2 regions of the Serinicoccus profundi genome follow, and region 1 is predicted to be linked to the other one. Evidence: predicted binding sites of a transcription regulator. Region 1 holds the regulator's gene; the other holds the start of a gene.
The links. Region 1 encodes LexA, which represses DNA repair genes until DNA is damaged. Its sites were predicted from a motif close to TCGAACANNTGTTCGA; they were not measured.

Region 1 (15,086 bases):
CCCCTCGGCCCACCTGCGCGACGACCTCGATGTCGCGCTCGAGGTCGAGCAGCGCAGCCACCGCGCCCCGCACGAGGGCTTGGTCGTCCGCGAGCAGCACCCGGATCACCACCGCACCTCCAGCTCCGTGCCGCGGCCACCCTCGCCGGGGCGCTCCATACCCGGCCGCAGCGTGAGCGTGCCGCCCGCCTGCTGGACCCGCTCTCGCACCCCCTTGAGACCGGTGCCCTCCGCCCGGCCATCGAGTCCCACGCCGTCATCGCTGACCCTGACCCAGCTCTCCCCGAGCTCGACCCGGCAGCGGGACGCGCGGCTGTGCCTGACGACGTTGGTGACGGCCTCGCGCACGACCCAGGCCAGGGTGATGCGGTGCCGTGGGTCGACCACCGAGAGGTCCGGTGGGAGCTCGGCCTCGATGCCGGCGCTGTCCAGCGCGACCCGCGCGGAGTCCACCTCCTCGGCGAGCCGGGCGACGCGCAGACCACCCACCGTGGCGCGGATCTCGGCGAGAGCCTGCCGCGCCAGGTCCTGCACCTGGGCCATCTCCTGCTTGGCGCGCTCGGGGTCGACGTCGATCAGGCGGGCCGCGAGCTCGGTCTTGACGGTGACCACGGTGAGCGAGTGCCCGAGGACGTCGTGGACGTCCCGGGCGACGCGTTCGCGCTCCTCGGTGAGCGACAGCTGGTTGGCCACCTCCTGCGCCGCCTCCTGGCTCTCCTCGAGATACCGGCTCATGACGCTCATCCCGAGCACCAGGACCGAGATGCCCCAGAGCATCGAGGCGGGCCAGAACCCCCAGGCGAGCAGGCTGCCGAGGATCCCGAGCCCGAAGATGGTCAGCGAGGTCGCCCACATCGCCCGCCAGGGCAGGAAGAAGACGGGCAGGCTGACGAGGAAGGGCAGCGTGGTCATGCTGTTGGAGCCGATCATCGCCGCCAGGGCGACGGCGAGGGCGATGAGCACGGTGAGGCCGAGGATGCCGCGGCGCTGGGCCCGGGCGAAGCTGCCCTGCACGACCTCGGCGACGGCGCCGCGCAGCGTCACGACGTAGACGAGGCAGAAGGCGCCGATGAGGCCGGTGGCGGCCAGCTGCGCAGGCAGGGTCCGGTCGGAGGTCCAGACCTCCACGAGCGGGAAGAGGAAGAAGAACAGCCAGATCCCGCCGTAGAGCCACCCCCAGCGGCCCCAGGGGTCGGTGCTGGAGGTCGTCGGGCTCATGGCACCACTCTGCCACTGCGGGGCGGTCGGGGGTATGACGTCTGTCACCGGCATCGGTGCAGGTCAGAGGTGTGTCGGTGGCCGGTGCTTGAGTGAGGTATGGAGTTCTCACCGGTGCAGGAGCGAGGCGGGGCGGGTGCCTGGGCGCCCGGTGCCCCGGTGCCGGTCGAGAGCGTCGACGAGTGGGCCGGTCCGCTGGATGAGGTGGACGCCCTGTCGCCCGCCGACTACCGGGCGTTGATGGACGAGGTCGCTGCCGCGCTGGGCGAGATGCACGGCTCGCGGGATCCTGGTCTGCCGACCGAGGAGCTGGCTGCCGGCCTCGAGGACGCCACGCGAGCGCTCGGGCGGGCCTGTCTGGAGCCGGAGGATCTGGTCTCGGTGCACGACGAGGGTCTCACCGAGGCGCTGGAGTCGGTCGGGAGGCTGCAGTCCCGGCTCGGGGCCGTCGGCTTCCGGTTGGCCCGTCAGGCGGCGGCCCGTGGGCTGCACCAGGAGAGCGGACTGTCGCTCATCGACTGGCTGCGCGTCCGCTGCCCGTGGCTGAGCACCGCAGACGCCGCGCAGGTCAAGGTCGTGGTGGAGGCGTCGGCGACACCCGCGGGCTCACCGATCGGTGACGCCGTCGCGAGCGGCGACGTGCCGTTGCACCGCGCCGCGATGGTGGCCCGGACCATGACGCGCCTGGAGGGGTCGCTGGAGGAGGACCAGCAGGAGTCCTACACGAAGATCGCGACGACGGCGGCCGCGCGCCCCGACCTGTCCGACAAGGACCTGTCGGCCGTCTGCCACCGACTCATCGAGGACCTCCTGCACGAGAGACAGCCGGGCGAGCGCGAGCAGGCGGCGATCCAGCTGCGCAGCGTGACGTCGCGCAGGATCGCGCCCGGCCTGACCCGTTTCACCATCGACGCCCCCGACGGTGCGGCTGCCACCCTCAGCGGCGTGCTCACCTCCCAGCTGTCGGCGCCGACGCCCGACGAGCAGGCCCAGGAGCCCGACCCCCGCTCCCCCGGGCAACGACGCTTCGACGCACTCATGGCCGTCGTCAACCGCGGCATCGGCCATCCGGGCGCTCTGCCGTCCACCGCGCGGGCCACCGTCATCCTCACGATCCCCTTCGACCCGGAGCGTGGTCTCCCGTCTGGGCCGGCGATGAGCTCCGGAGGTGGGTATGTCGCACCGCGACAGGCCTCCGAGCTGGCCTGCTCCGCCGAGATCGCCCCGGTGTGGATGGCCGCCGACGGCGAGCCGCTCGCCCTCGGGCGCACCGCACGGCTCGCCTCTCCCGCGCAGTGGAGGGCTCTCGTGGCCCGCGACGGAGGCTGCACCTATCCAGGGTGCAGCGCGCTCCCCCAGTGGTGCGACAGCCACCACCTGGACTGGTGGAGCCGCGGTGGGCACACCGACGTCGCCCGGATGGCGCTCCTCTGCGGCCGGCACCACACCGTGGTCCACCAGCACGAGCTCAGTGCCAGCGTCAACGGCGGCACGGTCACCTGGCACGTCTGAGGCCCCCGCCCCGCAGCCGACCCGACCACGGGTCGGCGTCGAGGCATGCCCGGCGACGGGCGCGCTCGGCCCGAGGCACGCGGACGTGGGGTGGATGCGGGCGGACGCCGGACCATACCGGGCGGATGCCAGGCGGATGCTCGACGTGGGGGCGGCGGCGATGCGTGAGTGACGGCATGCGTGAGTGACGGCATGCGTGAGTGACGGCATAGGTGAGTGACGGCATAGGTCGATGTCGGCATACCCGGGCGGCACGAGGCGTTGCCGAAGTATGCCCACCCCACGCATCCCCCTGTCCGTCCTCGACCTCGTGCCCCGCTCGCAGGGCATGACCCCCGCCACGGCCATCGAGGAGTCCGTCGCGCTGGCCCGGGAGGCCGACCGGCTGGGCTATCGCCGTCTGTGGATGGCTGAGCACCACGGGTCGGAGGCGTTCATGTCCTCAGCCACCTCCCTGCTCCTGGGGCATGTCGCCCACGCCACCGAGCGCATCCGCCTCGGCTCGGGAGGCGTCATGCTGCCCAATCACTCGCCGCTCATGGTGGCGGAGTACTACGGGACGCTCGCGACCATCCACGGCGACCGGTTCGACCTCGGCCTCGGCCGGGCGCCGGGGACGGACCCGATGACCGCGGCAGCCCTCTCGCGGTCCACGGGCCACCTGCCGGATTTCGCCTCTGAGGTGGCCGACCTGCAGGGCTACCTCGGTGAGCCGCGGGCCGGTGCGCGGGTCCGCGCCCTCCCGGGGGAAGGCACGAAGGTCCCGCTGTGGATGCTCGGCTCGTCCACCGGTGGTGCGCAGGTCGCCGCAGCACTGGGCCTGCCCTTCTCCTTCGCCTCGCACTTCGCGCCCGACCAGCTGCGCGAGGCGCTCTCCCTCTACCGTGACCGCTTCCGGTCCAACGTGGCCACCGCACAGGTGGACCGGCCCACGACGATGGCCGGCGTCAATGTCCTGGTCGCTCCGACGCAGGAGGAGGCCGACTACCTCTTCACGACCGCCCAGCTCATGGCGATCCGCATCCGCTCCGGCCAGCCCGCGCCGCTCGACCCGCCGGTGGAGAGCTTGGCCTCGGTCGTGCCGACCGAGCTGCTCCCCCTCGCGAACGCCCACCAGTCGGTGCGGATGGTCGGCACCGCGGAGACCGTGGTCGCGCAGCTCGAGAAATTCGCCGCGACCCACGAGCTGGACGAGCTGATCGTCACGACGTACACGTTCGACCCTGAACTCCGGCGCCGGAGCTACCGGATGCTCGCGGAGGCCTGGGGGCTCTCGGGCACGGGGTCTTCCGTGGACGTCCTCGCGGACACCGCCTGACCTAGGTCTGCCCCGGTGTGCCCCACGGGCCGTCGTTCGCTGACACCATCCGGAGGATGAGCAACGACGAGTACCTGACCGCCGCGCAGCTTGAGGCGCACCCTGGCCTCGACGACTGGCGCTGCCTGTCCCGAGGTGCGGCGGCGTGGTTCGCCACCGCCTCGCACACCGACGGGGCGCGGCTGGTCGGGCGTGTCCTCCAGGTCGCTGCAGGGCACGGGCACCCCATTCCTGACCTGGACCTACGTCAGCGCGGGGTGCAGGTCCGTCTGCCTCGCGGCCAGGACGGTTTCAGTCCCCGCGCCGTTGCCCTCGCGCGCGAGATCTCCTCGGAGGCGCGAGGGCTCGGACTCAACTCCGACACCGCCGTGGTCCAGGACGTCCAGCTGACGATGGACACCGCGGACCCCGGTCCGCTCATGGCGTTCTGGGAGGTCGCTCTCGGCTACCAGCAGGACGGCGAGGAGGACGTGGTCGACCCCGGGCGTCGACACCCGCCGATCTGGCTCCAGGGACTCGATGCGCCTCGCCCCCATCGCCACCGCATCCATCTTGACTCCGTGGCGACGCAGGAGGTCTCCGTCGCGACCCACGACGCCCTGGTGTCACAGGGTGCAGTCTCGGTCCACCACGGCTACTACGCGACGGTGGCCGACCCGGAGGGCAACGAGGTGGACGTCCTTCCCCTGCCGGAGAAAAGTGACCGATGGCAGCAGTCCGGGACCGAGGACTGGCGCCTCGTCTTCGCCGCCATGGCGTGCTACCCGGTGGGCTCGACCGCCCGGGCCGCCGACCTGGTCGCGGGGGTGGCGTCCCTCGCCGATGACGCCGATCTCCCGCTGAGCATCGACCTCCGCGCCGATCAGGCGTCCGGGTGCATCGTCGTCACCCTCGACACCGGCAAGGACCTCTGGGAGGTGGACGAGGGATACCTGGGGCTCGCCCGGGCCACCCAGCAGCAGGCGCGCGCGCTCGGTCTCAGCGCTGACACCGCTCGCCCGAGGTTCGTCCAGATCGGCCTCGACGCGGCAGACATCCCTCGCTGCAGGAAGTTCTGGTGCGCCGCCCTGGGCTATGTCGAGGACCCCCGTCCGGACGTCACGGACATCGTCGACCCCCGGCGGCTGGGCCCGGTGCTCTTCTTCCAGCCCCTCGACACCGCCGACGAGCAGCGGGTCGCCCAACGCAACCGCACCCACTTCGACGTCTTCCTGCCGCACGACCGCGCAGAGGAGCGGCTGAACGCCGTGCTCGCTGCGGGCGGGCGCGTCGTGCGCGACAGCGCGCCCTTCTGGTGGACGGTCGCGGATCCGGAGGGCAACGAGGTGGACATCTCGGTGACGGTCGGCCGCGAGGAGCGTTGGGGCTGAGTCCGAGCGCCACCCCACGGGCCGTCACAATGGACGCGTGCCCGACACTCCCGCGCCGACGCACCTGCGTTCCCTGCCCCCTGCCGCCGGAGTCTCCGTCTCGGCACTGCTGCTCTTCGGTCTCCACCTACCGATCGCCGGCTATCTGCTGCTCCTCGCCAGTCTCGCCGCTGCCTTCGTGCTCAACCGCGAGCTCTTCCGCGACCTGCTGCTCATCGCCGTGGGGATCGGGATCGTGTCGACGACCTCCGTCGAGGCCGACATCAGCTGGGACATGTTCTTCCTGCTGGGCGCCGTGCTCACCGCCGCGGTCGCCGCACCGGTCCTCGTCGACCGCTTCGTCTACCGCCGGCACGCCATCACCTTCCCGTGGATCACCAGGCGACGGTGGACGAGGTTGCAGTGGGCGTATGTCGTCGCCGTCCCCGTACTCGGCTACCTCATCCTTCCGGCCTACTTCATCCACTCGGGCAGCTACGAGAACTGGCCGCCCATCCAGACCGCCAGCGAGTTCGGCCGTTTCTTCGTCGGCGTCAACGCGGTCGGGCTGTGGGACGAGCTGTTCTTCATCTGCATCTGCTTCGCGCTGCTGCGCCGGCACTTCCCCCTCTGGACCGCCAACATCCTCCAGGCCACGATCTTCGTGTCCTTCCTGTGGGAGCTCGGCTACCGCTCCTGGGGACCGCTGCTGACGATCCCCTTCGCGCTCCTGCAGGGTTACATCTTCACTCGCACCAAGTCCTTGACGTATGTCGTGCTCATCCACCTCCTCTTCGACGCGGTGGTGTTCCTCGCGATCGTGCACGCCCACGACCGCAGCATCTTCCCCTTCTTCATCTACTGACCGGGCTCGGTCACCCGTCGATGGTGAGCGCCAGGGGCAGGACTGCCTCGGCGCCAGCCCGCCGCAACGCGCGCGCAGCGACGGTCATCGTCCACCGTGAGTCGACGACGTCGTCCACGAGCAGCACCGGTCCCCGAGCCTGCTCCAGAGCCTCCGCCAGCTCCGGGCCGACCACGATGCGGTCCCACACGTTGGCGAGCCGGAAGGCGCTGTTGCCCCCGGCCTCGCCGACCGGCCCACCGTAGGCCAGGTCGAGCGAACCCAGCAGCGGGAGGCGTCCGATCTGACTGATCTGCTGCGCGAGCGAGCCCACGACCGCGGGGCGCCGCCGGGAGGGCATGGCCACGACACCCACCGGCCTCGTGGCCCAACCCCACCCAGAGAGCACCTCCACCACCGCGCGGGTGACCTCCTCGGGGACGGGCTGTCCCGGCGTCGTCTCCTGCTCCGGGTCGTCGGGGTCGGCAGGCTGGGAGGTACCGGCCTCCAGCACGCTGCGCAGCCGCTGACCCCAACCGAGATCGGACAGCCTGGCCAGGGCACGCCCCTCCTGCGCCTGCTCCTCCGGCGCGATCTTGCCCTTGATGTCGACGCCGAGGCGGGGCATACCCGTGGGCCACTGTCCGCGCGGCTCGACCGGCACCCCGACCGCCCCCAGCCGCTCCCGTGCCGCGCCCATGGCCTCGTCCGGCACCTCGGTCGGGAACCACACGCCGGCACAGCGGTCGCAGCGGCCGCAGGGCTCCGCGCTCGGGTCGTCGAGGCACTCCTGGAGGAACTCCATCCGGCAGCGGTCACCCTGCTGGTAGGCGACCATGAGCTCGGCCTCCCGAACCCGCGCCTCGGCCACCCGGGTGTAGCGCTCCCGGTCGTAGACCCACGGCTGCCCCGTGGCCGTCCAGCCGCCCTGCACCTTCGCCACGGCGCCGTCGACGTCGAGCACCTTGAGCAGCAGCTCCAGGCGGGTCCGCCGCACGTCCACGATCGTCTCCAGGGCGGGTGTCGACAGGGGCCGTCCACTCTCTCCCAGCGCGGCCAGCACGGCGTCGGCCTGGTCCTGACGCGGCATCGAGACGGTGGCGAAGTAGTTCCAGATGTCGCGGTCCTCCGACCCGGGGAGGAGCAGCACGTCGGCCCGGTCGGTCGCACGACCTGCACGACCTACCTGCTGGTAGTAGGCGACCGGCGAGCTGGGGGCCCCCAGGTGCACCACGAAACCGAGGTCCGGCTTGTCGAACCCCATGCCGAGAGCACTCGTCGCGACCAGGGCCTTGACGCGGTTGTCCCGCAGGGCGCCCTCGAGCCGTTCGCGGTCCTCGGTGTCGGTGCGCCCGGTATACGCCGCCACCTCGTGACCTGCGGCCGACAGCGCCCCCGCGACGTCCTCGGCCGCAGACACGGTGAGGCAATAGATGATCCCGCTCCCCGGCAGCGCGTCGAGGTGGGCCATCAGCCACCCGAGCCGCTGCTCGGGCGTCAGCCGGGGCAGCACCCCGAGCCGCAGCGAGGCCCTCGCCAGCGGACCCCGGATCGTGCGCACCTCCCGACCACCGACCCCGAGCTGCTCGACGACATCACCGACCACCCGCTCGTTGGCGGTGGCCGTCGTCGCGAGAACGGGGGTGTCGGCGGCGAGGGCGTCCAGCAACGTCCGGATGCGACGGTAGTCGGGCCGGAAGTCGTGGCCCCAGTCGCTGATGCAGTGCGCCTCGTCGACCACGAGCAGCCCGCAGCGGTCGGCCAGGTCCGGCAGCTGCTCCTCCCGGAACCGCGGGTTGTTGAGGCGTTCGGGGCTCACCAGCAGCACATCGACCTCGTCGGCCGCGAGCGCGGCCCGCACGTCGTCCCACTCCGTCGCGTTGGCCGAGTTCATCGTCACCGCGCGCACGCCCGCCCGCGCGGCCGCAGCGATCTGGTCACGCATGAGCGCCAAGAGGGGCGACACGATGACGGTGGGCCCGGCGCCCTCCGCGCGGCGCAGCGCGGTGGCCACGAAGTAGACCGCCGACTTGCCCCAGCCGGTCCGCTGCACCACGAGGACCCGCGACCGCTCCCGCACCAACGCTTCGATGGCCTCCAGCTGACCATCCCGGAAGTCAGCGTCCTCGCGGCCCACCAGACGGCGCAAGGCCTTCTGCGCCGCCGTCGTCAGATCCTCATCGCTCACCTGCTGCATGGCGACGACCGTAGCCGTCCCCGCCGACACTCCCCTCCCTCGCCCGCCGTCCGCCCCCTGCACCTCCACTAGGGTGTGCTGCGTGAACTGGGACCCCGTGACCGCAGTCCTCTTCGACCTCGACGGGGTCCTGACCCCCACGGCCGACGTGCACATGCGGGCCTGGGAGGTGATGTTCACCCGGGTCCTGGACCAGCAGCCGACGCAGCAGCCCCCCTACACCGACCAGGACTACTTCGCCTACATCGACGGCAAACCGCGCTACGACGGGGTGCAGTCCTTCCTCGACGCCCGCGGCATCGACCTCCCGCAGGGCCAGCCGTCCGACCCCCCGGAGCTGGCGAGCGTGCACGGCCTGGGCAACCGCAAGAACGAGATCTTCAACGAGGTGCTCGCCGAGGAGGGCATCGCCGCCTACCCCGGCTCGCTCCGCCTCCTGGACGCTCTCGAGGAGCGCGGGATCGCGATGGCCGTCGTCTCCTCCTCCAAGAACGCCCCGTCGGTGCTCGCCCAGGCGGGCCTGGCCGATCGCTTCCCGGTCGTCGTGGACGGATCGGTCGCCGGGCGGGAGCAGCTGCCGGGCAAGCCGCGCCCCGACACCTTCCTCTACGCCGCCGCGGAGCTGGGCCACGAACCGGCCACCTGCGTGGTCGTCGAGGATGCCGTCTCAGGGGTGCGGGCGGGTGCTGCGGGCGGGTTCGCCCGAGTCATCGGCGTCGACCGGGGCGCGGGTCGTGCCGCATTGCTCGACGCCGGGGCCGACGAGGTCGTCACCGACCTCGCCGACCTGCTCTGACCCCACCCTCCCACCCCCAGAGAGGAGAGCCCGTGGCCGCCATGTCTCACCACCGTCCCCCGGCCCCCGTCGACCCCCTGGACCGCACCCGTTTCCCCGCTGATCCCTGGCGCCTGACCGAGACGGCCTACGAGGGCTCAGACCTCGGGGTCACCGAGACGCTGTTCGCGGTCTCCAACGGCTATCTCGGGCTGCGGGGCAACGTCGAGGAGGGGCGCGACACCCACGCGCACGGCACCTTCGTCAACGGCTTCCACGAGACCTGGCCCATCCGCCACGCCGAGGAGGCCTTCGGTCTGGCGCGGGTGGGGCAGACCATCGTCAACGTCCCGGACCCGAAGACCATCAAGTTGTACATCGACGACGAGCCCCTGCTCCTGTCGACGGCCGACCTGGACCACTACGAACGCACCCTGGACTTCCGTTCCGGGGTGCTGGGGCGGTCGGTGGTATGGCGCACCAGCGCCGGCAAGCGGGTCAAGATCACCACGTCCCGCATGACCAGCGTCGTCGAGCGCCACCTCGCCGTCATGACCTTCGAGGTGGAGATGCTCGACGGCCACGCCGCGCTCGACATCTCCAGCCAGATCCTCAACCGCCAGGACGGCTCGGACGAGTATCACGTGACGAGCGCAGCGATGGGTGAGGGAGTGGACCCCCGCAAGGCCGAGTCCTTCGAGCACCGTGTGCTGGACCCCGTGCTCGCCGAGGTCTGCGACCGCCGGCTGCTGCTGGGCTACCGCTGCCACAACTCGGGTATGACGCTCGCCACGATGGCGCAGCACTCCGTCGCCACCGACAACGCGTGGACCGAGCAGCTGAGCGTCACCGACGACCTCGCCAAGCACGTCATCCGGGTCGATGCCCGAGAGGGTGCGCCGGTGCGGATCGAGAAGCTGGTCGCCGTACACACCTCCCGTGGGGTGCCGCCCCGCGAGCTGGCCGACCGGTGCTCCCGCACCCTCGACCGGGCGCTCGACCACGGCGTCGCCGCCCTCCACGAGGAGCAGGCCCGGGTCTGGGAACGCTTCTGGGAGGAGTCCGACGTCGAGCTCCCCGAGCAGCCGGCGCTGCAGCAGGCCGTGCGCTGGAACCTCTTCCAGTTGGGGCAGGCCTCGATCCGGGCCGGATCGCACGGCATACCGGCCAAGGGACTGACCGGCTCGGGCTACGGCGGCCACTACTTCTGGGACACCGAGTGCTACGTCCTGCCCTTCCTCGTCTACACCCACCCGCAAGCCGCCCGCAACGCCCTGCGCTTCCGCCACGGGATGCTCGACGCGGCACGGCGTCGGGCGGCAGAGATGGCGCAGTACGGCGCGCTCTTCCCGTGGCGCACGATCAACGGTGAGGAGGCCTCCGCCTACTTCGCTGCGGGGACCGCGCAGTACCACATCAATGCCGACGTGGCCTATGCGCTCATGAAGTACGCCCGCGCCACCGGCGACCAGCAGTTCCTCCTCGACCAAGGCGTCGACATCCTCGTGGAGACCGCGCGGTTGTGGGCTGACCTGGGCTTCTGGCAGACCAACGGGAGCCGGCAGTTCCACATCCATGCAGTGACCGGGCCGGACGAGTACACCACCATCGTCAACGACAACCTCTTCACCAACGTCATGGCGCAGCTCAACCTCCGGGCCGCCGCCGAGGCGGTGCGTGAGCTCCAGGCGTCGGACCCCACGCAGTTCGCCCGGGCCGTGGCCCGGTTGGACCTCGGTGACCACGAGGTGGACTCCTGGCAGGAGGTCGCCGACGGCATGCACATCCCGTTCGACGAGGTGGCAGGGGTGCACCCGCAGGACAGCCACTTCCTCGAGCGCGAGGTCTGGGACCTCGATGCCACGCCCGCGGACAAGCGCCCCCTGCTGCTCAACTACCACCCGCTGGTCATCTACCGCTACCAGGTGCTCAAGCAGGCGGACGTCGTCCTGGCGCTCTACCTGGCCGGCGATGCGTTCACCGCCGAGCAGAAGCTGGCCGACTTCACCTACTACGACCCGATCACCACCGGCGACTCCACGCTGTCGGCCGTGGTGCAGTCGATCGTGGCGGCCGAGGTCGGCTACCACCAGCTCGCGCTGCGCTACTTCTACGCCGGCCTGTTCGTGGACCTCGACGACCGGCACGGCAACGCCGGCGACGGTGTCCACGTGGCCTCGACCGGCGGGGTGTGGAGCGCGCTCGTCGCCGGCTTCGGGGGCCTGCGCGACCACGGGGGTCAGCTGACCCTCGATCCTCGCCTCCCCGCCTCGTGGCCAGCCCTGACCTGGCGTATGCGTTGGCACGGATCGCGCCTGCGGGTGACGGTCGAGCAGCAGCAGGTGCGGCTGGTCGTCGAGGTCGGCGACCCGGTGTCCCTCGGCCTCCGCGGAGCGCAGGTCACGGTGGGTGAGGAGGAGGTGGTCGTGGGGCTGCACGACCACGGTCCGCGCCGCGCCGGCGCACCGACCTCCGAGGCGGCTGCGACCGGGAGCACCCCGACGGACCGCCGCTCGGGTATGCCGGGACGCCCCGGAGGGGTGGTCCCGCACAGCTGGCCCCAGGAGGAGTGGGAGTCCACCGGCCCCGTACCGGAGTCACCGGCGGTCCCGACAGCGTGAGCGGGATTGGCCCTCGTGCGCCCCATGTGGTCGACTGGAGGGTATGAGCGAGCCCACCGACATCCCCTTCCAGGACGACGACCGCCCGGCCGAGTCCATCTACGAAGGTGAGCGTCCGGCGGCCGAGGGCTCCACCTCGCCGGCCCCGGGCACCGGGTCGGACGGCGATCCTGCGTCTCCCGCAACCCAGGACGCCTCCGGCGACCACACCAGTGGGACGACGCGCCTCGGGCAGCTCGCTCAGCCGGAGCCGACGGAGACCGACACCCTCGCGGCGGGCGTGACCGGCGCAGAGGACCACGAGGGCATGACCCAGCTCTGGCGCGCCACCATGGACCTGCCGCACTGGTGGTTCATCGCGGTCGGCGAGCCCGGTGCGGAGTCCCCGGCTGCCGCGCAGATCGACGGCCAGATGATGCTGCTGACCTTCACCAGCTCGGAGCGGGCCCGCCACTTCGCGGTCCAGAACGAGATGGTGGCCCACGACGAGGACCTGCGCGCCATCGCCCTCACGCCGCAGGAGCTCGTGGACTCCGCACAGACCTACGCCGACGCCGGCATCGCCGGGCTGATGTTCGACCCCCACCTGTCCGGCTACTTCATCCCCACCGACCAGTTGCCCGTCGTCTGGGAGGCCGTGAGCGGCCTGCCCTCCCCTGGCACCGCTGCCGACGGCGCCCCTCGGACCGACAACCCCGCAGGCTGAACGCCGGGGCTTCACGGCCCCGTCGAACCTGCCTCAGCGACCCGGGATCACGAGCTCCTGACCGGCAGCGACCGAGGTGGTGCTGAGGCTGTTGGCCCGCTGAATCGCGGTGATCGCCTGACTCAGCGGGAGCTCCGGGAGCTGCTCACTCGCGATCTCGCTCAGGGTCGTCCCGCGCTCGACGGTGACCGAGCTCGTGGCGTCGGCGGGGCCGAGCAGGCCGACCATGGACCAGATCACCAGCGCCAGGACGAGGGTGGTGGTCGTCGTGATGGCCAGCCGACCCCGACGCGTCAGCCGCAGTTGGCAGGCGGCGGAGCGCCTCCGCGTGGCGCGGCTCGGGCGTCGCTCCTGATCTCCGACGAGCCGCAGGTGCGGCCGACGACCGCCGCGGCGGCTCGGGTCGGTCAGGGGGACCACGGGGGCCAGGATGTCGTGCGCGATGGCGGTGCTCATGGTGTTCACCTTCCTCGGGGCGGTGCGGTGCGGACACGTGTCCGATCGCACGTCTGTCTCATTGATAGCACACCCGTCGGATGATGTCGACACGCTGACCGAACACATGTTTGCCTTCGGCTCCCGGCGGGCGTACGCTGATCTCATGTCAGGAACTCAAGCACCCACCACTGACAGACCCTCTGACCAGCAATGATGCAGTCGGATGGCCACCGTGGCCATCCATGGTCGGACTGGGTGGGGCCCGCACGAGGGGATGGAGAGCATGGCCACGATTCACGAGATGCCGGACCGCGACGGCGGCGCCGACCTGACCAACCGCCAACGGCGGGTCCTCGACGTCATCCGCGACTCGGTGGACCACCGCGGCTACCCACCGAGCCTGCGCGAGATCGGGGACGCCGTCGGGCTCACCTCACCGAGCTCGGTCGCCCACCAGCTCAAGACGCTGGAGCGCAAGGGCTTCCTGCGCCGCGACCCCCACCGTCCGCGCGCCATCGAGGTCGTCCTCCCGGGCAGCGACGGCGCCGGCTACCGCCGGGGCGAGGGTGAGGGTTCCGCCACTCCCGTGTCCAGCGAGAGCCTCGACGAGACCGGGATCGGCGACGCCCGACCCCAGCCGTCCTACGTCCCGCTGGTCGGGCGCATCGCGGCGGGTGGCCCGATCCTCGCCGAGCAGGCGGTTGAGGACGTCTTCCCCCTCCCCCGGCAGATCGTCGGCGACGGCGAGCTCTTCCTGCTCAAGGTGGTCGGCGACTCGATGATCGACGCCGCCATCTGTGATGGCGACTGGGTCGTCGTGCGCCGCCAGCCCACCGCCGTCAACGGCGAGATCGTCGCCGCCATGCTCGACAACGAGGCCACCGTCAAGACCTACCGTCACCGCGACGGCAAGACGTGGCTGATCCCGCACAACCCGGCCTACGAGCCGATCGACGGCGACCACGCCGTGATCCTCGGCAAGGTGACGGCGGTCCTGCGCCGGGTCTGACCCAGACCCACCCTGACCGCGGCGCCGCCCCCGGCACCTCCATCCTCGTCGGGGGTGGCGCCGCACCCCTTTCATGCCGAGGGCGCAGGGCCCTCGTCGATGGAGTAGTAGTCGTAGAGCTGCTCCTCCTCGTCCTCGGTCAGGTGGCCGTCGCACGGGATGTCAGGAGCGTCCTTGATCATGTCGACCGGGTAGGGCACCTCGATCTGTCCGTCGCGGATGACGGCGTTCGACACGGGGCAGAAGATCTTGCGACCGCCGAACCATCCGGTGCGCACCGAGACCCACGCCGGTTCGCCGGTGCCGTTGTCCAGGTAGACCTGGTCGAGTCCACCGACCTTGTGGCCGTCCTGGTCGACGACCTCCGCGTCATACATCTCACCCAGCTGCTCGTAAGTGACCACTGGCGACCTCCTCGTCGCGGCCTCGTGCGGCCGACGCCCCCAGCCTAGCCACCCAGGTCCCGGACCAGGCGGGGGAGCACGTCACCGACGAGTCCGTCGAGACGCAGCGTCGCCTCGGCGTCACCGCGGGTGCTCCCCCGGGTGAGGATGGCGACCGGTATGCCGTCCCGCGCCGCGCGCCGGACGAACCGGTAGCCGCTCATCACCTGCAGGGAGGAGCCGAGCACGAGCAGGCAGCGCGCCTGCTCGACGAGGACGAAGGCCCGCTCGACGACCTCCTTGGCGACCGACCCACCGAAGAAGACGACGTCGGGCTTGAGGCGGTCCTGCCCGCAGACGAGGCAGCGCGGGGTCCGGAACGAGGTGACCAGAGCCTCCGGGAGCGCCACATCGCCGTCCGGTCGCACCTGGGAGGGCGCGTCGATCCGGTCGAGGAATCCGGGGTTGGCGTCGGTGAGCCACTCCTGCACCCGCTCCCGCGAGGTCTCCTCGCCGCAGTCCAGGCAGGTGACCGCGGTGAGGGTCCCGTGCAGCTCCAGCACCCGGCGACTCCCGGCGCGCTGGTGGAGGCCGTCGACGTTCTGGGTGATGACGTGGCGCACCAGACCGAGCCGCTCCAGGTCGGCGACGGCACGGTGGGCGGCGTTGGGCTCCGCTGCCGCGAACCGGCCCCAGCCCACGTAGGCCCGGGCCCA
Region 2 (15,086 bases), 340 kb from region 1:
CAGGACGACCGGACCTTCGCCCGCAAGGCGGTCGCGGCGCACAACATCCTGCTCTCGGTCGTCGGGGTGCCGGCGATCTACCTCCACTCGCTGGTCGGCAGCCGCTCCGATGTGGCCGCCGCCGAGGGCAGCGGTATCCCTCGGCGCATCAACCGGGCCGTGCTCGACGCGGACCGGCTCGACATGGAGCTCGCCTCCGACGGACGGCGTCGACAGGTGCTCGAGGGGATCACCGGGCTGCTCTCGCGACGGCGTGCGGTCGGCGCCTTCTCGCCCTGGTCCCCTCAGGAGGTGCTGGACCTGGACCCACGGGTCTTCGCCGTGCGACGGGTGTCGGCCGACGGCTCGGCCGTCGTGAGCCTGACCAACGTGACCGACGAGACCCTCACCGTCCCGTTCGGGGGTGCGACCCGCGACCTGCTCACCGGTGAGCTGTGGCACGACGACGTCGTGCTCGAGGGGTATGCCGTGCGCTGGCTGGCGGAGGGGGTGTCGGTGGCGGGGCATACATTGAGCGTCATGAGCCACGACACCGAGCAGCACGAGACCGAGCAGCGCGACACCGAGCAGGGCGGGACCGTCTCCGAGGGCGGCTCCGGCGCCCTCAACCAGGAGACCGCCCAGGGCGGCGCAGACGCGGTCCCCGAGACCCCTGACACCAACGACACCGGCGGTGACGACGCGTCGGCCGAGGAGCGCGACACCGTCGCTCGCGACCGGGAGGACCCTGACGGCGATGCCGCCCGCGCCGACACGTCGGCCGACCGCTGAGCACCGGCACGCCATGAGCAGGATCTTCACCACCAGCGTCGCGTCGGTCTACCCGCACTACGTCACCAAGGTCGAGCGCAAGGGCCGCACCGAGGCCGAGGTCCGCGAGGTCATCACCTGGCTGACCGGTTTCGACGACGCCGCCCTCGAGCAGCACCTGGCGCAGGAGACGACCTTCGAGGACTTCTTCGCCGCCGCCGAGCTCAACCCCAACGTCGACCAGATCACCGGGTCGGTGTGCGGCGTCAAGGTCCAGGAGGTCGAGGACCCGCTCATGCAGCAGATCCGCTACCTCGACAAGCTCGTCGACGAGCTGGCCAAGGGCCGACCGATGGCCAAGGTGCTGCGCTCCTGACCTCCCGCCCCGGCTAGGCTCGTGACCACCGTAACCGCACTCGACGAGGAGTTCGCCATGCCGATCGACAACCCCTTCTACACACCCGAGGTGCAGGGGGCCTACGAGCTCCACAGCCTGGGCCGGTTCGAGCTCGAGGAGGGCGGGGTCATTCCCGACCTCCAGCTCGCGGTCGCGACCTATGGCGAGCTCAACGAGGCCCAGGACAACGCGATCCTCATCCCGACCTGGTTCTCCGGCACCCACCAGACGTGGGAGCTGACCTACATCGGTGAGGGCCGGGCGCTCGACCCCTCGCGCTACTTCATCGTCGTCGTCAACCAGATCGGCAACGGCCTCTCCACCTCGCCGCACAACACCGACGGCGAGATCGCCATGGCGGGCTTCCCGCACGTGCGCATCGGCGACGACGTCCGCGCCCAGGAGCAGCTGCTCCGTGAGGTCTTCGGCATCGAGCGGCTCGCCCTGGTCGTCGGCGGGTCGATGGGTGCCCAGCAGACCTGGGAGTGGGCGGTCCGCTTCCCCGACAGGGTGCAGCGGGCGGCGATGATCGCCGGCACGGCGCAGAACACCCCGCACGACTACCTCTTCACCCAGACGCTCATCGACGCCATCACCTCCGACCCCGGATGGAACGGCGGCGACTACTCCTCCGCGGCGGAGGTGTCGGCCGGACTGCATCGGCACGCCGACATCTGGGCCATCATGGGGCTGTCCACCGAGTTCTGGCGCTCCGAGTTCTGGCGCCAGATCGAGGTGCCGGACCTCACGTGGGACACCTTCGAGGAGTTCCGCGACCGGTTCCTGCGCCCGACGTTCGGCGCCATGGACCCCAACGCGCTGCTGAGCATGGCGTGGAAGTGGCAGCGCGGCGACGTCGCCCGCCACACCGGAGGCGACCTCGCCGCCGCCCTCGGGCGCATCACCGCCAAGACCTTCGTCCTGCCCATCGACGAGGACATGTTCTTCCCGCCGCGCGACTGCGCCCGCGAGCAGGAGCTCGTGCCCGGCAGCGAGCTGCGGGTCCTGCACTCCATCGCCGGGCACTTCGGGCTCTTCGGCTTCGAGGAGTCCTACCTCGCCGAGCTGGACGGTCACCTCACCGAGCTGCTCGACACCCGGGTCTGACGTATCCGGGCGGGTGGTCGCGGCTCCTTCAGGTATGCCGCCTCCCGCACCCGGCACCGCCGCACTCCCGATCGAGCGACGCGCGGCATACCGGGCGGTGCTCTGCGGGGCGGCGCAGGGTCGACCGGAAGCCGTGACCGCGGCTTGGCCGACCCGTCGTGGACGACGCACGCGCATCGCCCCGTGGCAGCATGAGCCCATGGACGAGCGCAGGGGCAGGCTGAGCGACCCGGGCGCTGCCGGGGGAGGACACGGCATACCGCGACCTCAAGGTGCGCCGCCGCGCCCTCACCGGGATCCGGCGCTCCCTCTGGCCCCGCCACGTCTCGGCAGAGCGCGTCCAGGGCATGTTCGCGGTCTTTCGCCTGCGGCGCAGCGTCACGACGTTGATCATCACCAACCAGCGCCTCATCACCCTGGGAGAGGCCCACGTGGGCCTGCCGATCGTCGATGACGTGCGCCGCGACGACGTGGTCGAGGTCCACGTGGAGCGGGAGAAGGTCTTCGGCACAGGCGCCGTGACCGCCCGGACCCACGACGGCCCGGTGAGCCTCGGCACGCTCGACTACTCGCCTGACACCTTCCACTTCTTCGACGAGGTCCTCGCACGCGACGTCGGGCACGGTCTGCCGCTCATCCCGGTCCCGGGCGCCGATCGCGTCGGGCCCGAGGTGCGGGACGATCCCCTGGACCAGGACCACCCTCTCGTGGCGCAGCTGCGGGGGCTCGCCGACCTGCACCAGCGCGGCGCGCTCAGTGACGCGGAGTTCGCCGCGGCCAAGGCCCAGGTGCTCGGCGGGAGCCCGGATCGACAGTCCTGACGGCTGCGTCGCGGATCGCCTGGGTCAGGGGACGAGGCGCCCCTTGAGGAGCGCGCGGAAGTAGATCACCGGCTCGACGTAGCGGTCGAACCACCACAATGCCCGACGAGGAACCGTGAGGTCCACCAGGCTCGTGGTCGGTGCCTGGCGACCCGACCGGTCGAACTCGGCGAGCAGGAGCCGGCGCCGGTCCACGGTGACGGGGATGATCGTGTAGCCGTCGTAACGTCGGAGCGGCTGGCCGAGACGGCTACGGGCGATGTTGTCGGCGAGCACCTCCACCTGACGGCGCAGGGCACCGCCCGACGGCCGGGTGCCCAGCGCCGCCACGTCTCCCAGGCTCCACACACCCTCGGCGGCGCGGTGGGCCAGCGTCTCCGGGTCCACGTCGACCAGACCCTGCGGGTGCTCCCCGGCGAGGGGTCTCAGCCACGCAGGGCCTCGGTAGGGCGGGACGACGAACGCCCGCTCGACCTCCTCGAACACTTGCAAGGGGACCCCTGGGCCCTCCACGGCGCCGCTGAGGGTCACGCTCGAGGCCTCGTGGTCCACCGCGGCGACCTGCGTGGCGTGGTGGATCGTGACGCCCCGCGCGTGCAGGTGGGTCAGGAGCCGGTGGTCGACGAAGGGCACGTCCAGGACGCCCGAGTAGGGCGTGACCAGGTGGACGTCGATGTCGCCCAGCACGCCCCGCCGGTGCCACAGGTCGCACGCGAGGAACAGCGGCTTGAGGGCCGTTCCTCCGCAGGGAGAGGGCTCGGTCGGGATCGTGAAGACCACCCGCCCTCGCGTCATACCGCTGATCGATGCCCACATACCCTCGGCCTGGGTGTGCAGGTGCGCCGTCGCCGCCCACCCGGCCGACATGGCGGCCTCCAGCCCGGGCACGGCGTCGAGGTCCTCCTCCAGGCCGGGCGCCAGCACCAGGTCGCGGTAGCCCAGGCGACCCCCGCCGTCCAGCTCGACCTCGCGTGCGTCGGTATGCACCGCGACGGCCCGCCCGCGGATCCACGTGCAGCCCTCGGGGAGCACCGCGGCGGCGCTGCGGGTCAGCTCGCGCATCGTGGCCTGCCCGCCGGCCACGTAGTTGAGCAGCGGTCGGAACAGGTGCGGGCGGTCGGGCGCCACCACGGCGACATCCTTCGCGCCGATCCGCCGGAGCCGCGCGGCCAGCGAGATGCCGGCGTTGCCCGCACCGACGACGACCACGTCGTGTCGTGCCATGGATGCCACCTTCCGCCGGAAGAGCCACCCTATCGGCGGCGCGGGCCGGGCACCGGGCGAACAGCCCTCAGCGGTGCCCCGCGGAAGATCGCCTACGCTCACCTCGATGGACAAGGACGAGCGGGCGCGCCTGGAGGAGGCGGTCGAACAGGGGGAGCGCCTGGCTCAGGTCGCCGCTCGCGTCGCGGGGCACCGGGATGGGGTGGGGGCCGCGGCAGACGCGGCCGGCGCTGCCCTGGCCGGTCGGCTGACGCACCTGCGGCCCACGGGCACCTCCGGGTGGAGGGTGCTCGCCCTGGGTGCCGGTGACGAGGTGCTGCTCGGTCGTCTCTCGGCGGGAGGCTCTCTCACCACCCTGACGGACGCGCAGGAGCAGACCCTCGACGACCTGGCCCACGAGGTCGCCGGGGCGGCTGCGTCCGCGCGGTCGCTGCTGGGTATGCGGCGGCTCGTGACCTTCGGTGCCCGCCGTGAGCAGGCCCGGCAGTCGGCGCGGTGGCTCCTGGAGAGCCGGCACAGCTGGGGTGCCGAACCCGAGAGGTGGTTGGCGGCGCTCGACGCCGAGGGACGGGAGCCGGCCCTGCCTCTGGCCCCGCCGGCGGCGCTCCACCCCGAGGTGGGGCTGATCGGGCTGCTCGGTGGTGCCGCACCTCACGAGGAGGTGGTGGCGGCCGACGGACTGCATGGTCTCGGCGTCGACCTGCCGGTCCTGGCCGGTGCCATCAGCCGCGCCGAGGAGGCCCGACACGGTGCGCTCGCGGCGGGTGAGGGCGTCCGCGACCTCGCCGTCCGGCGGCTGCTCGCGGGTATGCCGGTGGACCGGCTGCGGGAGGCGACGGCAGAGCGGCTGCGCGTCACGGCGCTCACCGACGCCGGGATCACCACGGTCGAGCAGGTGATCGAGCGCGGCAGCCGGCTGGACGACGTCCCCGGTGTCGGCCCGGTCACTGCGCAGCGAATGCGCGGTGCCGCCCAGACCCTCCGGACGCTCGCCCACGACGACGCGCCCGTGCGCCTCGACCCGCAGGACCGCACACCGGAGGCGGCGCGCCTGCTGGTGTCCCTGCATACCTGGGAGGTGCTGCGGCAGGCGGCGAAGGCGACCGACGTCGTCGCCCTCGCGCAGCAGCTGCTCCCCCTCGCCGAGAGGGTCGACGCGCGGACCACCCACCTCGCGGTCCTCGGCGCCAGCCCCGCCTCCGACCTGCTCGACGTACTCACCCCGGTCCGTGAGCAGGCCGCCGCGCTCCGCGACGCGCTCGACCGGGTCGGTCGCGCCGACCCGTGGGAGGACTTCACCGCTCGACCGGCGCTCTACTTCGCGCTGCTCTCCGAGCTCGGCCTCCTGGAGGAGACCGGGACGCACGGCGACCTGCCGGAGGAGGTCGTCGAGGCCGTCCGGGCCCAGGAGCTGGACCCGACCTACCTCGAGGTGTCGCTGCGCGGATATCAGAGCTTCGCCGCCCGCTTCGCGCTCGTCCAGGAGAAGGTCGTCATCGGCGACGAGATGGGCCTCGGCAAGACGATCGAGGCCCTGGCCGTGCTGGCGCATCGCGCGAGCGAGGGGGCGCGCTGGTTCCTCGTCGTCTGCCCGGCGGCGGTCATGAGCAACTGGGTGCGCGAGGTCGATGCCAAGACCGGTCTGGAGCCGCGGCGGCTGCACGGGGCGGGTCGTCAGGACGAGCTCGCGCGGTGGCGTTCCGACGGGGGAGTGGCGGTCACGACCTACACCACGCTGGGATCGCTCTGGGAGGACCTCGACGGCTTCGAGGTGGACGCGCTCGTCGTCGACGAGGCGCACTACGTCAAGAACCCCGCCGCCCAGCGGTCCCGCCGGGTCGCCCGGCTGATCGCGCGCACCCAGCACGTCATGCTGCTCACCGGCACCCCGCTGGAGAACAGGGTGGGCGAGTTCGCCGCGCTCGTCGGGTACCTGCGACCCGAGCTGCTCGAGGGTCTCGGCGGGTCGCCGCTGGACTTCCGCCGTCGCGTCGCACCGGTCTACCTTCGCCGCAACACCGAGGACGTCCTCGTCGAGCTCCCCGAGCTGGTGGAGGTGCAGGAGTGGCTGGAGCTCTCACCGGCCGACCAGGGCGCCTACCGCGACGCGGTCGTCTCGGGCAACTTCATGGCGATGCGCCGCGCCGCCTTCGTCTCCGGTGCGCGGTCGGCCAAGCTCGCGCACCTCGTCGAGATCGTCGAGGAGGCGGAGGAGAACGGCCGGCGGGTGCTGGTCTTCTCCTCCTTCCGCGACGTCCTCGACCAGGTCGCGGCGCACCTGCCCGGCCGGGTCTTCGGCCCGCTCACCGGGTCGGTGCCGCCGGCGGAGCGGCAGCGGGTGGTCGATGAGTTCTCCCGCGCGGAGGGCGGCGCGGCGCTCGTGGCGCAGATCCAGGCCGTCGGGGTCGGGCTCAACATCCAGGCGGCGTCGGTCGTCGTCCTGTGCGAGCCGCAGCTCAAGCCGACCACGGAGTGGCAGGCGATCGCCCGGGCCCGGCGTATGGGGCAGCTCCAGAGCGTGCAGGTGCACCGGTTGCTGGGTGAGGACAGCGTGGACGAGCGGCTGGTCGAGCTGCTCGGCGACAAGACGGTCGCCTTCGAGACCTACGCGCGGGTGAGCGAGACCGCGCAGAGCGCTCCCGAGGCCTATGACGTCAGCGAGGCCGATCTCGCCCGCCGGGTCGTCGCGGCCGAGCGGGCCAGGCTCTTCCCCGAGGTCGACGCACCGGCGATGATGGGGCCATGATCGCACCGAGCCTCATCGTCTTCGACGTCAACGAGACCCTGTCCGACATGGCAGGTATGCAGGCGCGCTTCACCGAGGTCGGGGCGCCGTCGTCGGTGGCCGCGGCGTGGTTCGCGGCGCTGCTGCGTGACGGCTTCGCCCTGACCGTGGCGGGGGAGAACCCCGCGTTCGCCGATGTCGGACGCGGTGTGCTCCGGCCGCAGCTGGCGGAGCACGTCGAGGAGTCCCGGCTCGACGAGGCGGTCGAGCAGGTGATGGCGGGCTTCGGCGGCCTGGAGCTGCACCCGGACGTCGTCGCGGGGGTGCGCGTGCTGCAGGCGCAGGGCGTCCGGTTGGTGACGCTGAGCAACGGGTCCACGGCGGTGGCTCGGGGGTTGTTCGAGCGCGCCGGGCTGCTGGACTGCTTCGAGCGGCTGCTCTCGGTCGAGGACGCGCCGCGCTGGAAGCCGGCGCCGGAGGCCTACGCCTACGCCCTGGAGATCTGCGAGGTCTCCGCGAAGGAGGCGATGCTCGTCGCGGTCCATCCGTGGGACCTGCACGGCGCCGCGTCCGCCGGGATGAGGACGGCGTGGATCGACCGTGATGGTGGGACCTATCCGGCGCACATGGCCAGGCCTGACCTCTCGGCGCGGGGGATCGACCACCTGGCGGAGCTGCTCGGCTGAGGTCCGTCGAGGCGGCGCTTCTCCGTGTTCGAGGGGTGGGTCGAGTGGCGGGTCCAGCAGGGTGGCGCCAGGCGGCTGAGTCCTCGGTCAGCTGAACCTCCGGCATCCGTGCAGGTCAGCGGTTCGCGCAGGGTCTGCCAGAGGGTGGTCGTACAGTTGTTCGCATGAAGGGGAGGATGGGGGCCTTCGGGGGCTCGAGCGATCCGTCCGGGGGAGCGCCCGGACGCGATCCGGCGCGGCTGCAGCAGGAGGAGCCGATCGGGGCCGTCGAGGCGGCAGGGGCTCAGATCGTCGGCGCCCGAGCAGCCCTGGTGCGCCTCGTGCGGGAGGGCGTGGCGAGGGGGCTCCACGTCGAGGCCGGGTTCTCGGTCCCTGACTGGGTGCGCCTGCTCTGCCCGGGGCTCTCGATCCGCGACGCCGCGGAGAACGCGGCGCTCGCGCGTGCGGGGCAGGAGGCGGTTCACCGTCCCCTCCTCAAGGCGGTCGAGTCCGGGGAGGTCCCGGTCGGCAGGGCCGCACGGATCGTCCGGGCCCTCGACCGGGTGCGGAGCGGGGTCCCGCCGGACGACTACGCCGCTGCGGTGGACCTGCTCGCACAGACGGCCGCCGGGGAGGGGTTCACCGACAAGGACATCGAGCGGGTATGCCGGTGGCTGGTGGCCGCGTGCACCTCGCAGCGTGACCAGGCGGCGCGGGAGCGGGCGCAGCACGAGCTGCGCGATCTGCACGAGTCGTCGCTGGGGGACGGCTCGGCGCGGCGTTTCGTGCTCACGGTCGGCGACGCCGCGGACCACGAGACGGTGCAGGCGATCCTCCGGTCCCCGCTCGCGGCGCCGGCGTCCAGCGAGGAGCGCGAGGCGACCGGTGAGCTGGATGTCCGGACCGTCGGGCAACGCCGCTACGACGCCTTCATGACGGTGCTGCGTCGTGGGGTCGCTGGCACCGAGGGGCAGCCGACGACGCCGAAGGCGCAGGTCATGGTCACGGTCGCCCTGGCGGAGCTGCAGGAGGCGATCTCGCGTGGAGGTGGCTGGGGACAGCCTCGACGAAGCGCGGCAGACACTCGTGGAGTTGGCGGGGTCGACCTCGGCGGGGCTGGCGTGATGAGCGGCGGGAGTGGCGCTGACGCGGGTCGCACGGTGCACGGCGGGGCGTTGTCCACCGAGCAGGTCCGCAGGATCGCCTGCGACGCCGACATCATCCCTGCGGTGCTCGGCGAGAGGGGCGAGATCCTCGACCTCGGGCGAGCCAGACGCCTCGTGACACCTGGTCAGCGACGGGTGCTGGCCCACCGCGACGACGGGTGCACCTTCCCGGGGTGCAGTGTGCCCGCGACCTGGTGCGATGCACATCATGTCGTCCACTGGGCGCGGGGCGGGAGGTCGGACATCGCCAACTACGCCTTGCTGTGCCCCAGGCACCACACGTGGGTCCACCAGCACGACTCGACCGCCCAGGTCGACGCGACCGGTGTGCGCTGGCGGCTGCGATGACCTTGCCCCGCTCCCGGCCCGGACGGCCGGGAGTCGTGACCTGCCCTGGCGGCCAGAACACCGAGTTGGCTTGTGGCGCAGAGGAACCCGGACCAACTCGTGAGATGCACCGACCCCTTTGTCCCGATCAGGCAGCGGCGAGGCGTCCGCGTGAGCGCACGAGCCGCTGGAGGGCCCACTGAGCCAGGGGGCGGTACGTCAGCACGACGGGCGCCGGTCCGCGCAGGCGAAGCCCCGCGACGGTCCCCGCATCGGTCGCCTCCAGCGTGTGGTGCAAGTCGATCCGGAACGGCAGCGCCACGGCGAGCACCGGTCGCACGGTCCACGACCAGGAGCGATCCGACTCATCGACAGCGGTCACCTGGAAGTCGGCCGCAAGTCCGAGGGCCCCACGCACCGTCCCATGCAGACCCGCGCGCAGACGTGAAGGGCCGGGGTCGAGGTCCACCCGGCGCAGGTGGGGTGCCCAGGTCGGCCATCGTGTGGGATCGGCATACCTCTCCCAGGCCTCATCCACCGGGAGCGGTCCGGTCGCCGAGGTCGAGACCTCCATCTGCCTCAGCCGAGCCCGGTGCTCGGGTCGCGCTGCTGCGTCATCACCTCGGGGCGAGTCGGTGAGCTGGGCCCGGGCATCGCGCACTGTGCCGTGCCACCGGGGAGACGGTGCCGGTGCGAGGCCACCCATCGGTACACCGCGGCGCCCGGACGTTCCATCACCGGGGAACCCAACGCCGCGCCGAGGGTGCGCCACGGCTGGGGACACGACCTCAGGACCTGCGCCCACGCCTGGTGACCCCAGGCGATCCGGCCGTCCGGCAGCACCACGGGCATCTCCAGCTCACTGCGGTGCCGGTCCACCCCGAGCGCGTCGAGGTCCTGCGACTGCAGAGACGAGACGTCCACCTCTGCCCCGAGACGGGGGATCCACCCGGCTGCGCGGGTGCAGAAACCGCAGTCCGCGTCGTACAGCACGAGCGGACGAGGGCGAGGTCGCGGGGCGGGCGTCATGCACCCATCGTCGTGTACCGGCCGCGCCTCGGCGAGCGCAGAGGTCCGCGATCGTGCGGCGCCACGCGACTTCCTCAGGCCGCCCGGCGCGCCTGCGTCAGGCTGGGTGCCGGGGGCGCTCGTCTGTCCGGCCGGGGGGCGCTCGCCCGTCAGGCCTGGTGCCGCTCGTCCACCTGGCCGTCCGCGCTGACCGGCGCCTCGTCGATGGCCTCCGCGGTGGCGGTGGGCTCCGGCGCACCCGTGGGGCGCGGGTCGAGGTGCACGCCGGCGATCATGCAGCGCACCGACCCGCCGGCCAGCTCGATGGTGGGGATGTCGACCGAGATGATCTCGCAGGAGCGCTCGATCATGGTGATCTGCGGGCCGGTCAGGCTGCGGCGGGCGCGCCCGGACATGGCCATGATGTGCCGCTTGCGGCCCTCGGGGGTGCGGCCGCTCAGCTCGACCGCGTTGCCGGCGAACTCCCTCACCTGCTCCTCGCTCAGCTCGACGATCTCCCGGCCGGTGACCTCCAACCGCTCGCGGACCTCGCGGCGGCGCTGCTCGTCGCGGATCATGTCGAGCGCGATGAGGGCGACGTCGGTGCCGATGCAGGCGATGACGTTGGTGTGGTAGACCGGCACCCCGTCGGCGTCGACCGCCTCGAACGGCATCGGCTCGTAGTTGAAGTCGCTGCAGAAGCGCTCCAGCACATGGGTGTCGGCGCGGTGGCTGACCGCGGTGTAGGCGACGCGCGAGACGTGGTCGAGCACCATCGCCCCGGTCCCCTCGAGGAAGATGCCGTCCGGCTCGAGCCCGGAGTAGTCGACGATGGTCTGCAGCCGGTAGTCCGCCTTGAGCATCTCGAGGATGTCGCCGCGACGCTCGTGGCGACGGTTGGAGGCATACATCGGGTAGACCGCGACATACCCGCCGGGGTGGGTCGAGAGCCAGTTGTTGGGGAAGACGCTGTCCGGCCTGGTGTGGTCGGGGTCGCCGAAGACGTGCACCCGCACCCCGGCGTCGCGCAGCGCCTGGGCGACGGCGTCCATCTCGGCCAGGGCGCGCGCGGAGGTGTCGGCGACGGACTGGCCTTCCGGCACGTCGTGCTGGAAGGCGTTGTCGGTCGCGGTCGCCGGGTTGGGCACGAAGTTCTCGGCGCGGATGAGGATCACGGAGGAGGGGGCCTGAGCACTCACGCCCCGCAATGTAGAGCATGCCGGGCCCGCCCCCGAAAAAGTTTCGCCTGAGTTGTCGATCTGCCTGCTCCCCGTCCGACATGCTGGTGAGGTCGCGCCCGGCGGCCCGCGGAGACGATGAGGAGAGACGTATGAGGCGACGCACCGTCAATAGCACCAGTACCCCGGGGTGCTCGGGTCGGGGGAGGTGGCAGCGATGAAGTACCTCATCCTGCTCATGGCTGACGGGGAGGTGCCCGCCTGGTCCACGATGAGCGAGGCGGACCAGCAGACGATCATGGGGCAGTTCGGGGCCTTCGACACCGCCTGCCGGGACAGGGAGGGGGTGGAGATCCTCGCCGGCGAGGCGCTGGGTGATGCCGAGACGGCGACGGTCGTCCGCACCCGTGGTGGCGAGCGCACCGTCACCGACGGACCCTTCGCGGAGGCGGTCGAGCAGCTCGGCGGCTTCTACCTGGTGGAGGCCCCCGATCTCGACGTGGTCCTGGAGCTGCTCACCGTCCTGCCGCCCTACGACATCCAGGTCAGCCCGGTGGTCGACACTCCCTGACCGTGATGCCCACCGAGCTCGACGAGGTCGTGCGCGAGGAGTGGGGCCGCATGGTCGCCGTGCTCCTCGGACGCTTCCGGCGTCTGGACCTGGTCGAGGACGCCCTCGGTGACGCGGTGGAGGCCGCTGCCCGGCAGTGGGCGCGCGACGGCGCCCCGGCCAACCCGGCCGGCTGGCTGCAGACCGTGGCCCGGCGCCGCGTCGTCGACCGGCTCCGCTCCGAGGCGATGGCCGGCCGGCGTCACGCGCTGCTCGCGGCCGACCTCGACCGCCGACCCCCGAGGGTGATGGCCGACCCCGGAGACCTCGTCGAGGACGATCTGCTGCGCCTCGTGCTCATGTGCACCCACCCGGCCCTGGCACCGGAGTCGGCGAGCGCGCTCGCGCTGCGGCTCGTCCTCGGCGTCAGCACCCACGACATCGCCGCCCTCTTCCTCGTGCCCGAGCCCACCATGGCCGCCCGCATCACCCGGGCGAAGAAGAAGATCGTCACGGCCGGCATCCCCTTCGCCGTCCCCGGTCTCGCCGCACTACCGGGGCGCCTGGAGACGGTGGCGCAGACGGCATACCTCGCCTTCACCGCCGGGTACGCCCCGGCCAGCGGCACGCGCCTGGTGCGTCCCGACCTTGCGGGGGAGGCCGTGCGGTTGGTCCGCACGGTCCACGTGCTGCGTCCGGACGACCCGACGCTGACGGCCCTGCTGGCGCTGATGCTGCTGCAGCACTCGCGCCGCGACGCCCGCGTGGACGACCAGGGCCGGCTGGTCGTGCTGGCCGACCAGGACCGCGGTCGGTGGCATTACGGCGAGATCGAGGAGGCCCGGCGACTGCTGGCCGCCCCCGGGCTCGTGGGGACCCCGCTGCCGGAACTGGCGGCGACCTACGTGCTTCAGGCGCTGGTGGCCGCCGAGCACGTCGCCCCGGACAGCGCGCAGACGAGATGGGACCGCGTCGTCGACCTCTACGACCAGCTGCTGGTCCTCGCCCCCTCGCCGGCGGCCCGGCTGGCGCGGGCGGTGGCTGTCGCGGAGACGTCCGGCCCGCAGGCGGGGCTCGAGGCGCTCGAGGGGGTGGAGATGCCAGGGAACCACCGGTTGGCCGCGGTCCGTGCCGAGCTGCTCGCACGTGAGGGCGACGTGGCCGCCGCGCTCGAGCAGTTCGATGTGGCCCTCGCCGCGTGCGGCAACGAGGCCGAGCGGGCCCACCTACGGCGACGCTGCTCCACGCTGACCGGTCCGGGAGGCTGACTCCCGCGTTACGCTGAAGTGGTGCGATCCCGCGCCAGCCTTCCGCCTCCTGCCGGTTCCCGATGGCGCTGAGCGTCCTCGACCTCTTCACCGTCGGCATCGGTCCGTCCTCGTCCCACACGGTGGGGCCGATGCGCGCCGCCCGGATCTTCGCGGAGGGACTGGCCGCGGACGGTCTGCTCACCGTCGTGACGCGCGTGCGCGTCGAGCTCTACGGATCCCTGGGAGCGACGGGCCACGGCCACGGCTCGGACCGCGCCGTCATCCTCGGCCTGGAGGGTGAGGACCCGGAGACCGTCGACACCGCCAGCGTCCTGGAGCGGGTCGAGCGGGTGCGCGGCAGCGAGCGGCTGCACCTCCTGGGCCGGCACGACGTCGGGCTCGCCGAGGGCGACCTGGTCATGCACCGGCGCAAGGCCCTGCCCGGGCACCCGAACGGCATGACCTTCGAGGCCTTCGACGCGAGCGGCGCCCGACTGCTCACCCGCACCTACTACAGCGTGGGTGGCGGCTTCGTCGTGGACGAGGAGGCGCTCGGCGTCGACCGGGTGGTGGTGGACGACACCGTCCTACCCCATCCCTTCACGAGCGGCCGTGATCTTCTCGCCCACTGCCGCGACCAGGGAGTGGGGGTCGCCGAGCTCATGCGCCGCAACGAGGAGGCCTTCCGCCCCTGGGCCCAGACCCGGGCACAGCTGCTCCACATCTGGTCGGTGATGCAGGGGTGCGTCGCCGCAGGGATCGCTCACGAGGGCGTCCTCCCGGGCGGTCTGCGGGTGCGTCGGCGGGCACCCGCCCTGCACACCAGGCTCCAGCAGGAGGGCTCCCGGGACGAGCCGTGGCACGCGATGGACTCGATCGACCTGTGGGCCATGGCGGTCAACGAGGAGAACGCCTCCGGCGGCCGGGTCGTCACCGCCCCGACCAACGGGGCGGCGGGGATCATCCCGGCCGTCCTGCACTACTACCGTCACCTCGTCCCAGGGGCTGACGACGACGGGGTGGTCGACTTCCTGCTCGCCGCCGCGGCGATCGGCATCATCATCAAGGAGAACGCCTCGATCTCCGGTGCCGAGGTCGGCTGCCAGGGCGAGGTGGGCTCGGCCTCGGCGATGGCCGCGGCCGGTCTGACCCAGGTGCTGGGCGGCAGCCCGGAGCAGGTCGAGAGCGCCGCAGAGATCGGGGTCGAGCACCACCTCGGTCTGACCTGCGACCCCGTCGGCGGGCTGGTGCAGATCCCGTGCATCGAGCGCAACGCGGTCGGCGCCGTCAAGGCCGTGCACGCCGCGCGGCTGGCCCGCAACGGCGACGGCACGCATACCGTCTCCCTCGACCAGGCGGTCAGGACCATGCGGCAGACGGGCCGCGACATGAAGCGGAAGTACAAGGAGACCTCCCGCGGAGGCCTCGCGGTCAACGTCATCGAGTGCTGAGGACGCGGCTGCCCGAGACGCAAGGTATGGCTTCGGCAAAGGTTCGCGGGAATCCCTTCCAGGCGTGGCGCGGTGGGCATAGCGTCCGGGGCATGAGTCATCGCCGACGCCGCCGACCGCTCATCGCCGCCCTGCTCGCCGCGCCCCTGACGCTCAGCCCCGTCGCCGCCGTGAGCGTCGGCAACGGGCCGGAGTACGACGGCAAGGGCAACATCACCACCGCGCACCTGTCGACCTACGAGGACCTTGCGCAGTTCCTGCAGAAGCAGGACGCCCGTCAGCAGGCCATGGACCTCGACGTCATCGGGCAGTCGGTCAAGGGGCGCGACCTCTACCTCGCCTCCTGGGTCTCCGACCCGGACAACCCGACCATCCTCTTCCTCACCCAGCAGCACGGCAACGAGCAGCTGACGACCGAGGGCGCGATGGAGTTCATCAAGCACCTCGGCACCGGCCGGGGAAGCGGC

Region 2: the regulator LexA is predicted to act here: its motif matches at 7,859-7,874, upstream of FA582_RS06435 (HNH endonuclease signature motif containing protein).

Annotation. Positions count from the first base shown of each region.
Region 1 covers NZ_CP042862.1:1,061,476-1,076,561, reverse strand. Annotated here, with positions in the region: gene FA582_RS05005 (response regulator transcription factor) at 1-109, opposite strand, end outside; gene FA582_RS05000 (sensor histidine kinase) at 106-1,218, opposite strand; gene FA582_RS04995 (HNH endonuclease signature motif containing protein) at 1,318-2,730, shown strand; gene FA582_RS04990 (LLM class flavin-dependent oxidoreductase) at 3,002-4,048, shown strand; gene FA582_RS04985 (VOC family protein) at 4,105-5,418, shown strand; gene FA582_RS04980 (CPBP family intramembrane glutamic endopeptidase) at 5,456-6,262, shown strand; gene FA582_RS04975 (RecQ family ATP-dependent DNA helicase) at 6,273-8,438, opposite strand; gene FA582_RS04970 (HAD family hydrolase) at 8,521-9,234, shown strand; gene FA582_RS04965 (glycoside hydrolase family 65 protein) at 9,276-11,834, shown strand; gene FA582_RS04960 (hypothetical protein) at 11,878-12,540, shown strand; gene FA582_RS04955 (LysM peptidoglycan-binding domain-containing protein) at 12,574-12,996, opposite strand; gene lexA (transcriptional repressor LexA) at 13,262-13,987, shown strand; gene FA582_RS04945 (PRC-barrel domain-containing protein) at 14,059-14,391, opposite strand; gene FA582_RS04940 (Sir2 family NAD-dependent protein deacetylase) at 14,436-15,086, opposite strand, start outside.
Region 2 covers NZ_CP042862.1:1,401,594-1,416,679, forward strand. Annotated here, with positions in the region: gene FA582_RS06400 (Beta-galactosidase C-terminal domain) at 67-771, shown strand; gene FA582_RS06405 (DUF2200 domain-containing protein) at 785-1,126, shown strand; gene FA582_RS06410 (alpha/beta fold hydrolase) at 1,148-2,254, shown strand; gene FA582_RS06415 (SHOCT domain-containing protein) at 2,527-3,075, shown strand; gene FA582_RS06420 (NAD(P)/FAD-dependent oxidoreductase) at 3,100-4,299, opposite strand; gene FA582_RS06425 (DEAD/DEAH box helicase) at 4,406-7,045, shown strand; gene FA582_RS06430 (haloacid dehalogenase type II) at 7,042-7,710, shown strand; gene FA582_RS06435 (HNH endonuclease signature motif containing protein) at 7,875-9,203, shown strand; gene FA582_RS06440 (SRPBCC family protein) at 9,331-9,756, opposite strand; gene FA582_RS06445 (thiol-disulfide oxidoreductase DCC family protein) at 9,762-10,211, opposite strand; gene ctlX (citrulline utilization hydrolase CtlX) at 10,361-11,389, opposite strand; gene FA582_RS06455 (YciI family protein) at 11,586-11,939, shown strand; gene FA582_RS06460 (RNA polymerase sigma factor) at 11,945-13,186, shown strand; gene FA582_RS06465 (L-serine ammonia-lyase) at 13,249-14,619, shown strand; gene FA582_RS06470 (M14 family zinc carboxypeptidase) at 14,712-15,086, shown strand, end outside.